DNA from 2 places in the Stutzerimonas sp. R40042 genome. Region 1 is predicted to be linked to the other one. Evidence: predicted binding sites of a transcription regulator. Region 1 holds the regulator's gene; the other holds the start of a gene.
What was found. The regulator sigma-54, encoded in region 1, starts transcription at its own class of promoters, with help from an activator protein. The targets are predictions, from matches to a motif close to ANTGGCATNNANNTTGCTNT.
Positions count from the first base shown of each region.

Region 2: the regulator sigma-54 is predicted to act here: its motif matches at 2,449-2,468, upstream of fliD (flagellar filament capping protein FliD).

Region 1 is NZ_CP113258.1:1,059,132-1,063,339, forward strand. Features, by position in the region: gene rapZ (RNase adapter RapZ) at 1-116, opposite strand, end outside; gene ptsN (PTS IIA-like nitrogen regulatory protein PtsN) at 132-596, opposite strand; gene hpf (ribosome hibernation-promoting factor, HPF/YfiA family) at 606-914, opposite strand; gene OUY36_RS04925 (RNA polymerase factor sigma-54) at 988-2,496, opposite strand; gene lptB (LPS export ABC transporter ATP-binding protein) at 2,645-3,370, opposite strand; gene lptA (lipopolysaccharide transport periplasmic protein LptA) at 3,370-3,915, opposite strand; gene lptC (LPS export ABC transporter periplasmic protein LptC) at 3,902-4,208, opposite strand, start outside.
Region 2 is NZ_CP113258.1:251,347-255,554, forward strand. Features, by position in the region: gene fliI (flagellar protein export ATPase FliI) at 1-899, shown strand, start outside; gene OUY36_RS01105 (flagellar FliJ family protein) at 896-1,318, shown strand; gene flgM (flagellar biosynthesis anti-sigma factor FlgM) at 1,465-1,740, shown strand; gene flgN (flagellar protein FlgN) at 1,737-2,177, shown strand; gene fliD (flagellar filament capping protein FliD) at 2,494-3,759, shown strand; gene fliS (flagellar export chaperone FliS) at 3,759-4,154, shown strand; gene OUY36_RS01130 (hypothetical protein) at 4,138-4,208, shown strand, end outside.

The sequences.
Region 1 (4,208 bases):
TCGGGAAGCAGACCCGCCGGCAGGTTGTCGATGCAGTAGAAACCGTTGTCTTCGAGCACGTTCAGCGCGGTGCTCTTGCCCGAGCCCGAACGGCCACTGACGATGATCAGCCGCATCTGGCCCCCACTCCGCTAGGCGCCATTCTGGACGTCGACGACGACCTGATAGAGGCTCTCATTGGTGGGCGCCTGGCGCAGTCGCTGGCGCACCTCTTCACGGTCAAGCATGCTGGCGATCTGGCGCAGCAGCTCGAGGTGCTCGTCGGTGGCCGCTTCCGGTACCAGCAAGACGAACAGCAGGTCTACCGGCGCGCCGTCGATGGCGTCGAAGTCCACCGGCGTTTCGAGGCGCAGCACGGCGCTCAGCGGGGCGTTACAGCCGACCATGCGGCAGTGAGGGATGGCGATGCCGTTGCCAAATCCGGTCGATCCCAGCTTCTCGCGGGCAATCAGGCTTTCGAATATGGTCTGGGAGTCGAGGTCTGTGAGGTCCTGGGCGATGACCTTGGCGATCTGTTCCAGGACGCGTTTCTTGCTACCGCCCGGGACGTTCACCAGGGAACGTCCGGGGGTCAGGATGTTTTCGAGTCGGATCATGTCTGGGAGTCAGCGGGAGATGGCGCCCTGGGTATGGTCGAGCTGCTTTTCCTTGTGCTTGATCAGCTGGCGATCGAGCTTGTCGACCAGCAGGTCGACGGCAGCATACATGTCTTCGTGTTCCGAGTTGGCGACCACTTCGCGGCCAGCGACATGCAGCGTCGCTTCGGCTTTCTGCTTGAGCTTCTCGACCTGCAGGATCACCTGGACGCTGATGATGCGGTCGAAATGACGGGCAAGCCGATCGAACTTCTCCTCGATGTAGTCACGCAGGGCATTGGTTACTTCCAGATGAACACCGCTGATATTGACTTGCATACTGCTATCTCCTTTGCCTTGTGCGAAGAGCAGGTCCGAAGCCCTGCCGCCGGGACGTTTCGGCCTTGGCCGATCACAGTAATCGTTTGCGCTCGCTGGATGGCGCGATACCGAGCGACTCCCGGTATTTGGCGACTGTGCGGCGGGCTACCTGAATGCCCTGCGCTTCCAGTAAACCAGCGATCTTGCTGTCGCTCAACGGCTTTTTCTGGTTTTCCGCCGCAACCAGCTTCTTGATGATCGCGCGGATCGCGGTGGACGAGCATTCCCCGCCTTCGGCCGTGCTGACGTGGCTGGAGAAGAAGTACTTGAGTTCGTAGATGCCGCGCGGAGTGTGCATGTATTTCTGGGTCGTCACGCGCGAAATGGTCGACTCGTGCATGCCCACCGCTTCGGCGATGTCGTGCAGCACCAGCGGTTTCATGGCCTCGTCACCATGCTCGAGAAATGCACGCTGGTGCTCGACGATCTGCGTGGCGACCTTCATCAGCGTTTCATTGCGGCTGAGCAGGCTCTTGATGAACCAGCGTGCTTCCTGCAGCTGGTTGCGCATGAAGGTGTTGTCGGCACTGGAGTCGGCACGTTTGACGAAGCTGGCGTACTGCGCATTGACGCGCAGGCGTGGCATGGCGTCCTGGTTCAGCTCTACCAGCCAACGGTCGTTGTGCTTGCGGACGATCACGTCAGGCACCACGTATTCCGGCTCGCTCGCTTCGATCTGAGAACCAGGGCGCGGGTTGAGCGTCTGGATCAGCTCGATCACCTGGCGTAGCTCGTCCTCCTTGAGCTTCATCCGGCGCATCAGCAGGTTGTAGTCGCGGCTGCCGAGGACATCCAGGTAATCGCTGGCCAAACGCTGCGCTTCGCTCAACCAGGGGGTGCGCTCGGGCAGCTGACGCAGTTGCAGCAGCAGGCATTCGCGCAGATCGCGCGCGCCGATCCCGGCGGGTTCGAACTGCTGAATGCGGTGCAGCACGACTTCGACTTCGTCGAGTTCGATCTCCAATTCTGGGTCGAACGAGTCAGTGATTTCCTCGAGCGATTCTTCGAGATAACCCTGATCGTTGATGCAGTCGATCAGCGTGGTGGCGATCAGTCGATCGGTATCGCTCATCGGCGCGAGATTGAGTTGCCAGAGCAGGTGGCTCTGCAGGCTGACGCCAGACGACGTGCGGCTGGTGAAGTCCCACTCGTCATCATCGTTGCTGGGCAGGCTGCTGGCGCTGGTCTGGTAGATGTCCTCCCAGGCGGTGTCGACCGGCAGCTCGCTGGGAATGCGTTCACCCCAGTCAGCGTCGTCGAGGCTCTCGCTGCCGTGCGATGGCTCGTCGTAGGTGCTGTCCTGTGTGGCGCTTTTCTCGCTGGTGGCCTCACCTGGGCGGTCGGCAGCTTCGGCCATCGGGTCGGAGCTGTCGAAGTCGTCGCCGTCTTCCTCGCGCTCGAGCATAGGGTTGGAATCCAGCGCTTCCTGGATCTCCTGTTGCAGATCGAGGGTGGATAGCTGGAGGAGGCGTATGGCCTGTTGCAGCTGCGGTGTCATCGTCAGCTGCTGGCCCATCTTCAGGACTAGCGATGGTTTCATGGCAGAGGACTTCAAACCTTTTATGCCGGCGCAACCGCGCCCGTTCCGACATGTGGCGCGCCAGGCGCCAACAGAAAGCAAATTATATGCCTGCCGAGGAAGCCTTTGCCTAGGGCCGATTTGCCGAGCTGCGCAAAAAAAAACGGCTCTACAGACGGAATTCGTGGCCCAGATAGACTTCCTTGACCAGTTGGTTGCTCAGGATTGTTTGGGCGTCGCCCTCGGCGATCAGCTGGCCATCGTTGACGATGTAGGCGGTTTCGCAGATGTCCAGGGTCTCACGGACATTGTGGTCGGTGATCAGTACGCCAATGCCCTTGGCCTTGAGGTGGTGGATGATCTGTTTGATGTCGCCCACCGATATCGGATCGACGCCAGCGAAGGGTTCGTCGAGGAGGATGAATTTGGGCGCAGTAGCCAGCGCACGGGCGATCTCCACGCGGCGACGCTCGCCGCCGGACAGGCTCATGCCGAGGCTGTTGCGGATATGGTTGATGTGGAACTCCTGCAGCAGGCCTTCCAGCGCCTGCTGGCGGCCGCTACGGTCCAGATCCTTGCGGGTCTCGAGAATCGCCATGATGTTGTCGGCGACCGAGAGCTTGCGGAAGATCGAGGCCTCCTGCGGCAGATAGCCGATCCCGGCGCGCGCGCGACCGTGCATCGGCAGATGGGTCACGTCGTTCTGATCGATCAGTACTCGACCCTGGTCGGCATTCACCAGGCCGACGATCATGTAGAAACAGGTGGTCTTGCCAGCCCCGTTGGGGCCGAGCAGGCCGACGATCTGCCCACTTTCGATGGACAGGCTGACATCACGGACGACCTGGCGGCTCTTGTAGCTCTTGGCCAGATGCTGGGCTTTGAGGACGGCCATTACTCCGCCTGCTCCGCTGCCTGCGCGTTCTTGCGCGGCTGGATGACCATGTCCACACGTGGGCGCGGCGTGGTCACATCGGCATTGGTGGCGCGGCCAGCATTGACGATCTGGCGACGGGTGTCATAGACGATCTTCTCGCCTTCGAAGGTGTTGCCTTCCTGAACAACCTTGGCCTGATCGATGAGCACGATCCGCTCGTTGGCGGCGAAGTACTGGATGGTCAGGCCGTAGGCTTTGACGATCTCCTTGTCCGCTGCAGGCTTCTGCTCGTAGTAGGCCGGTTTGCCGATGGAGGTGAAGACTTCGACGTCGCCGTTCTCGTCCTGAGTGATGGTCACCGTGTCGCCGGTGATCTTCATCGTGCCCTGGGTGATGACCACGTCGCCGCGGTAGACCGCCACGCCCTGTCGGTCGTCCAGCTCGGCGGTGTCGGCTTGAACGCGGATTGGCTGTTCACGGTCCTCGGGAAGCGCCCACGCGCTGGCGCCAAGCCAGAATGCGCTCAAACCGAGCAGGAGGGGGAGAGTCTTAACGCAGCTCATGCTGGCCTCTTACGTTGGACAGCAGGAGCATCCTGCCGTCATCCATGTACGCTTTCATGCCGGTTGCAGTGGTCACGCCATTGGCGGCCTCGATTCTAACGGCTTGCTTTGTCTCGGCATAATCCTTCTCCGGCCACACCGTCAGGCGGCTGGTGGTAAGGATCGTCGGGCGGCCCTTGGCATCGGTGCGCTCGACCTTGACCTGATCGATCAGCAGCACTTCGTCGCCTTCGGCCGATACTTCGCCGCGCTCACTACGCACGTGCCACGGCAGTTCGGTGCCGCGATAGGAC
Region 2 (4,208 bases), 810 kb from region 1:
TGGATGTCGGCGTACGCGCCATCAACGCCACCCTGACCCTCGGCAAGGGCCAGCGCGTCGGCCTGTTCGCCGGCTCCGGCGTGGGCAAGAGCGTGCTGCTCGGCATGATCACCCGGCAGACCAAGGCCGATGTGGTGGTGGTCGGGCTGATCGGCGAGCGTGGCCGTGAGGTGCAGGAATTCATTCTGCATTCGCTGGGCGAAGAGGGCCTGAAGAAGGCCGTGGTGGTGGTCGCACCGGCCAACGAATCGCCGCTGATGCGCCTCAAGGCCACCGAGCTCTGCCACAGCATCGCCGCCTATTTCCGCGACCAGGGCCATGACGTGCTGCTGCTGGTGGATTCGCTGACTCGCTACGCCATGGCCCAGCGCGAGATCGCTCTGGCCCTCGGCGAGCCACCGGCGACCAAGGGTTATCCGCCGTCGGTGTTCGGCATGCTGCCGGAGCTGGTGGAAAGCGCCGGCAATGGCGCCAGCGACAATGGCAGCCTGAGCGCCATCTATACGGTTCTGGCCGAAGGCGATGACCAGCAGGACCCCATCGTCGACTGCGCGCGGGCGATTCTCGACGGCCACATCGTGCTCTCGCGACGCCTGGCCGAAGCCGGACATTACCCGGCCATCGACGTCTGCGCCTCGGTCAGCCGCTGCATGAGCCAGGTCGGCCAGCCGGCGCACCTGGGCGCGGCACGCCAGCTCAAGGAGTGCTACAGCACCTTCGAGAAGATCAAGGAGCTGATCCCGCTTGGCGGCTACACGCCCGGCGCGGACATCAAGACCGATCGCGCGGTGCAGCTGGCGCCGACCATCGAACGCTTTCTGCGCCAGGACGTCGGCGAAGCCGCCGAGCTGGAAACCAGCGTCGCCACCTTGCAGAACATCCTCGGGAAACCGCGATGAAACAGCAGATCGAGACCCTCGGCCGCCTGGCCAGCCTGCGCAGCCACCGGGTGCGGCAGATGCTCGGCCGCGTGCAGTACCAGCAGAACCTCTGCCAGCGCTACCGCAACAACATCACCGGCCTGAGCCGCCTGTGTGGGTTTTCCGTGCCGATGAGCACACCGCTGCAGCGCGACAACCAGCAGCGCTACAAGGCCACCCTGTACAAGATGGTGGAGCTGCAGCGTTGCGAGCTGGCGGTGGCCGAGCAGGCGCTGGAGCGCATCCAGCGCGAGCTCCTGCAGGCCATGCGCAGCGAGAAGGTGGTCGAGCATGTGATCGAGGGCAAGCTGCAGCAATGGCAGCAGCTGCTCGCCCAGCAGGAGCAGAAGATCCAGGACGGGCTGGCCGCCCAGGCCCACTGGCGTGCCAGCCATTGAGCGCCTTCCATCGGCCTGCCGCGGCGGGCGTGGAGGCGGCTCGCGGCGGTCGGTAGACTAGCCGCGCCCGGGCTGTGAACAGGCATTTAAGTTTCGTGCCCGAGCGGTCGCCTGTTTGGCTGTAACCACCGAGTTGGAAAGAAATCATGGAAATCAGCCGGCACTTCAAGCCCGCCCTGACACCGGCCACCGAGGCCAGCTCCACCCGCCAGCCCACCGCGCGCCCGACGCCGGAAGCCGCCGTGCGCCAGCCGGAAAGCCTGCCGCTGGAGCAGATGCACGACGCCCTGCGCGCCATGCCGGACATCGACCTGGACCGCGTTGCGGCGATCAAGCAGGCGCTGCAGCGCGGCGAGATCTCCACCGATTCCGCCGCGCTGGCCGGCAGCATGCTCGCCTATCACCGCGGAAGCGATGCGTGAACCAGCGTGACAAGCTGCTCGCGGTCGTCGCTGACGACCTGCAGCAGGATGGCGATGACTACCTGGCCCTGCGCGACCTGATGCAGGCGCTCTACGCGTTCCTGCTCGAGCGCGACAGCCCGGAAATCGATCGCCTCAATCTGCAGATCACCACGCGCGTCGAAACCCTCGCCCTGCGCGCCCAGCGCCGGGCCAAGGTGCTCGGCGCCTTCCGTCTGCAGGCCGATGCCGAAGGCATGCAGCGGCTGCTCGGCTGCTATCCCGACGATCAGGCGACGCGCCTGCGCACGCTCTGGCAAAAGCTCGGCGCGCTGGCCAGCCAGTGCCAGCAGATCAACGAGCGCAACGGCAAACTGCTCGCCATGCACCACGAAATCCTCGGCCAGCTGCTGGCCGGCAGCCACGATGCGCGGCTGTACCAGCCGCAGCCGTACTGACTCTGCCATCGCGTCCGGCCCCCCCGGCACGACCACGACCGTCCCGTTACTCGATCTCCGCAGCCTGAGCAGCTCGCTCCAGTCCTGGGCTGCGTGTTGTTTCGCCGGCCGGCTTAAGTCGCCCCCCCTTCTTCGTCGCCTTTGTTCTGAGAGGTTTCGCCGTCCGGGCGAGGCGGAAGCGGCATTTCCCCGTTTCCTGTCGCGGCCGTCGAGCGGAAGTGCTTCTTCTGCGCCAATCGCGCAAAAGTGCTTTTAAATCAACGATTTGTGTATTGGCACTCAACTTGCTCTAGAGAGCACAGGAAGGGGATCGGCAATGGCGATAGATTCAGATTACGTAAAGCAGATGGCGACGCAGCTGGCGACCTACGAAGTTCAGTCTTCGCTGGACCGGCTCAATCGCAATGAAAGCAACTACAAGACCCAGCGTGACGCGCTGAGCAAGTTGCGTACATCCCTGACCACGTTCAAGTCAGCCATGTCCGGCCTGAAGACCGGCAACGCCACGATGCTGGTCAACAGTGCCTCGTTCAGCCAGGACGGCTATGCCAGTGCGACGGTTGGCACCCAGGCCCAGCCCGGCAGCTACCAGTTCTATGTCGAACAGCTGGCCAGCAAGCAGCAGGTCGCCGTGCAGGGGCTGGTCGACGGCAGCCTGAGCGGAACCCTGACCCTCGAAGGGCAGGATTTTGCGCTGGCCGATTACGCCACGCTCGACGATGCAGCCAAGGCGATCAATGCCGCGGATCTCGGCGTACAGGCAACGCTCGTGCGCAGCAATGGCGAAGTCAGCCTGGTGATGACCAGTGCCGAAAGTGGCGCCGCCAATGCCTTCGCGGTGTCGCTCGCGGGCACCACGGCCACGACCACCACGCTGTCCACGGCGGCCGATGCACAGATCCGCATGGGCGGCTCGTTCGGCAGCGGTGGCATCCTGCTGACCAGCTCGAGCAACAGCTTCGACAACGTCATCGACGGCGTCAGCCTCTCCGTGAACAAGGTACACACCGCCAGCGACTCGGCGCTTACGCTGACTGTCGGCCAGGACCAGAGTGCCACCAAGGGCAAGGCACAGAGTTTCATCGATGCGTTCAACGCGCTGATGACCAGCTTCGATTCGCTGACTGCCAGCGGCAGCGACAGCAGCGCCCGTGGTGCATTGGCTGGTGATTCCAGCATCCGTTCCATCGAGAGTCGCCTCAACGGCTTGCTGCGCACCGATTTCGGCGGCAGCAGCCTGATCGATTTCGGCATCAGCGCCGACCGCAACGGCAAGCTGACCATCGACGCCAGCCGCTTCGAGGCGGCGGTGGCGAAGGATCCGGCCGCCTTCGAGGCGCTGTTCACCGGCAAGGACAACCTGCTCGACAGCATCGACAAGACGGTCGCCAGCTACACCAGCAGCACCAACGGCATGCTGAAGAACCGCATGGACACGCTGGACCTGAACCTGCGGCGCATCGACGAGCAGTTCGAGAACCTGCAGCAGCGCTACGACACCTACTACTCCCGCTATCTGAAGCAGTTCACCTCCATGATGCAGACCATGCAGAGCATGGAGCAGACCTCCGGAATGTTCTGATGACCTACCTCCCCAACGACAGTTACGACAGCTATCGCTCGGTGGACCTGGAAGCGCGCGCCGCTTCCGCTTCGCCCTACGAACTGGTGCTGGTGCTGATGGACGGCCTGCTCGACGAGCTGGCGCGCGCCCGTGGGCATATCGAGCACAAGCGTTATCAGCAGAAAGGCGCCTCGCTGGAAAAATGCATGAACATCCTCAACGGCCTCAACGGTGCGCTGGACGAGGAGGGCGGCGGTGAGGTCGTGCAAAGCCTGGCCAGGCTGTACGAGTACTGCATCTACCGCCTTTCGGACGTCAGCGTGACGTTGTCGCTCGATGGGCTGGACGAAGTGGTGAAGCTGGTGGGCGTCCTGCGCGAAGGCTGGGAGGGCATCAGTGCCGCACGCAAGTGATGCGCAGCGCCTGCAGGCGCTGCATGCCCAGCTCACCGCTGCCCTGGCTAGCGG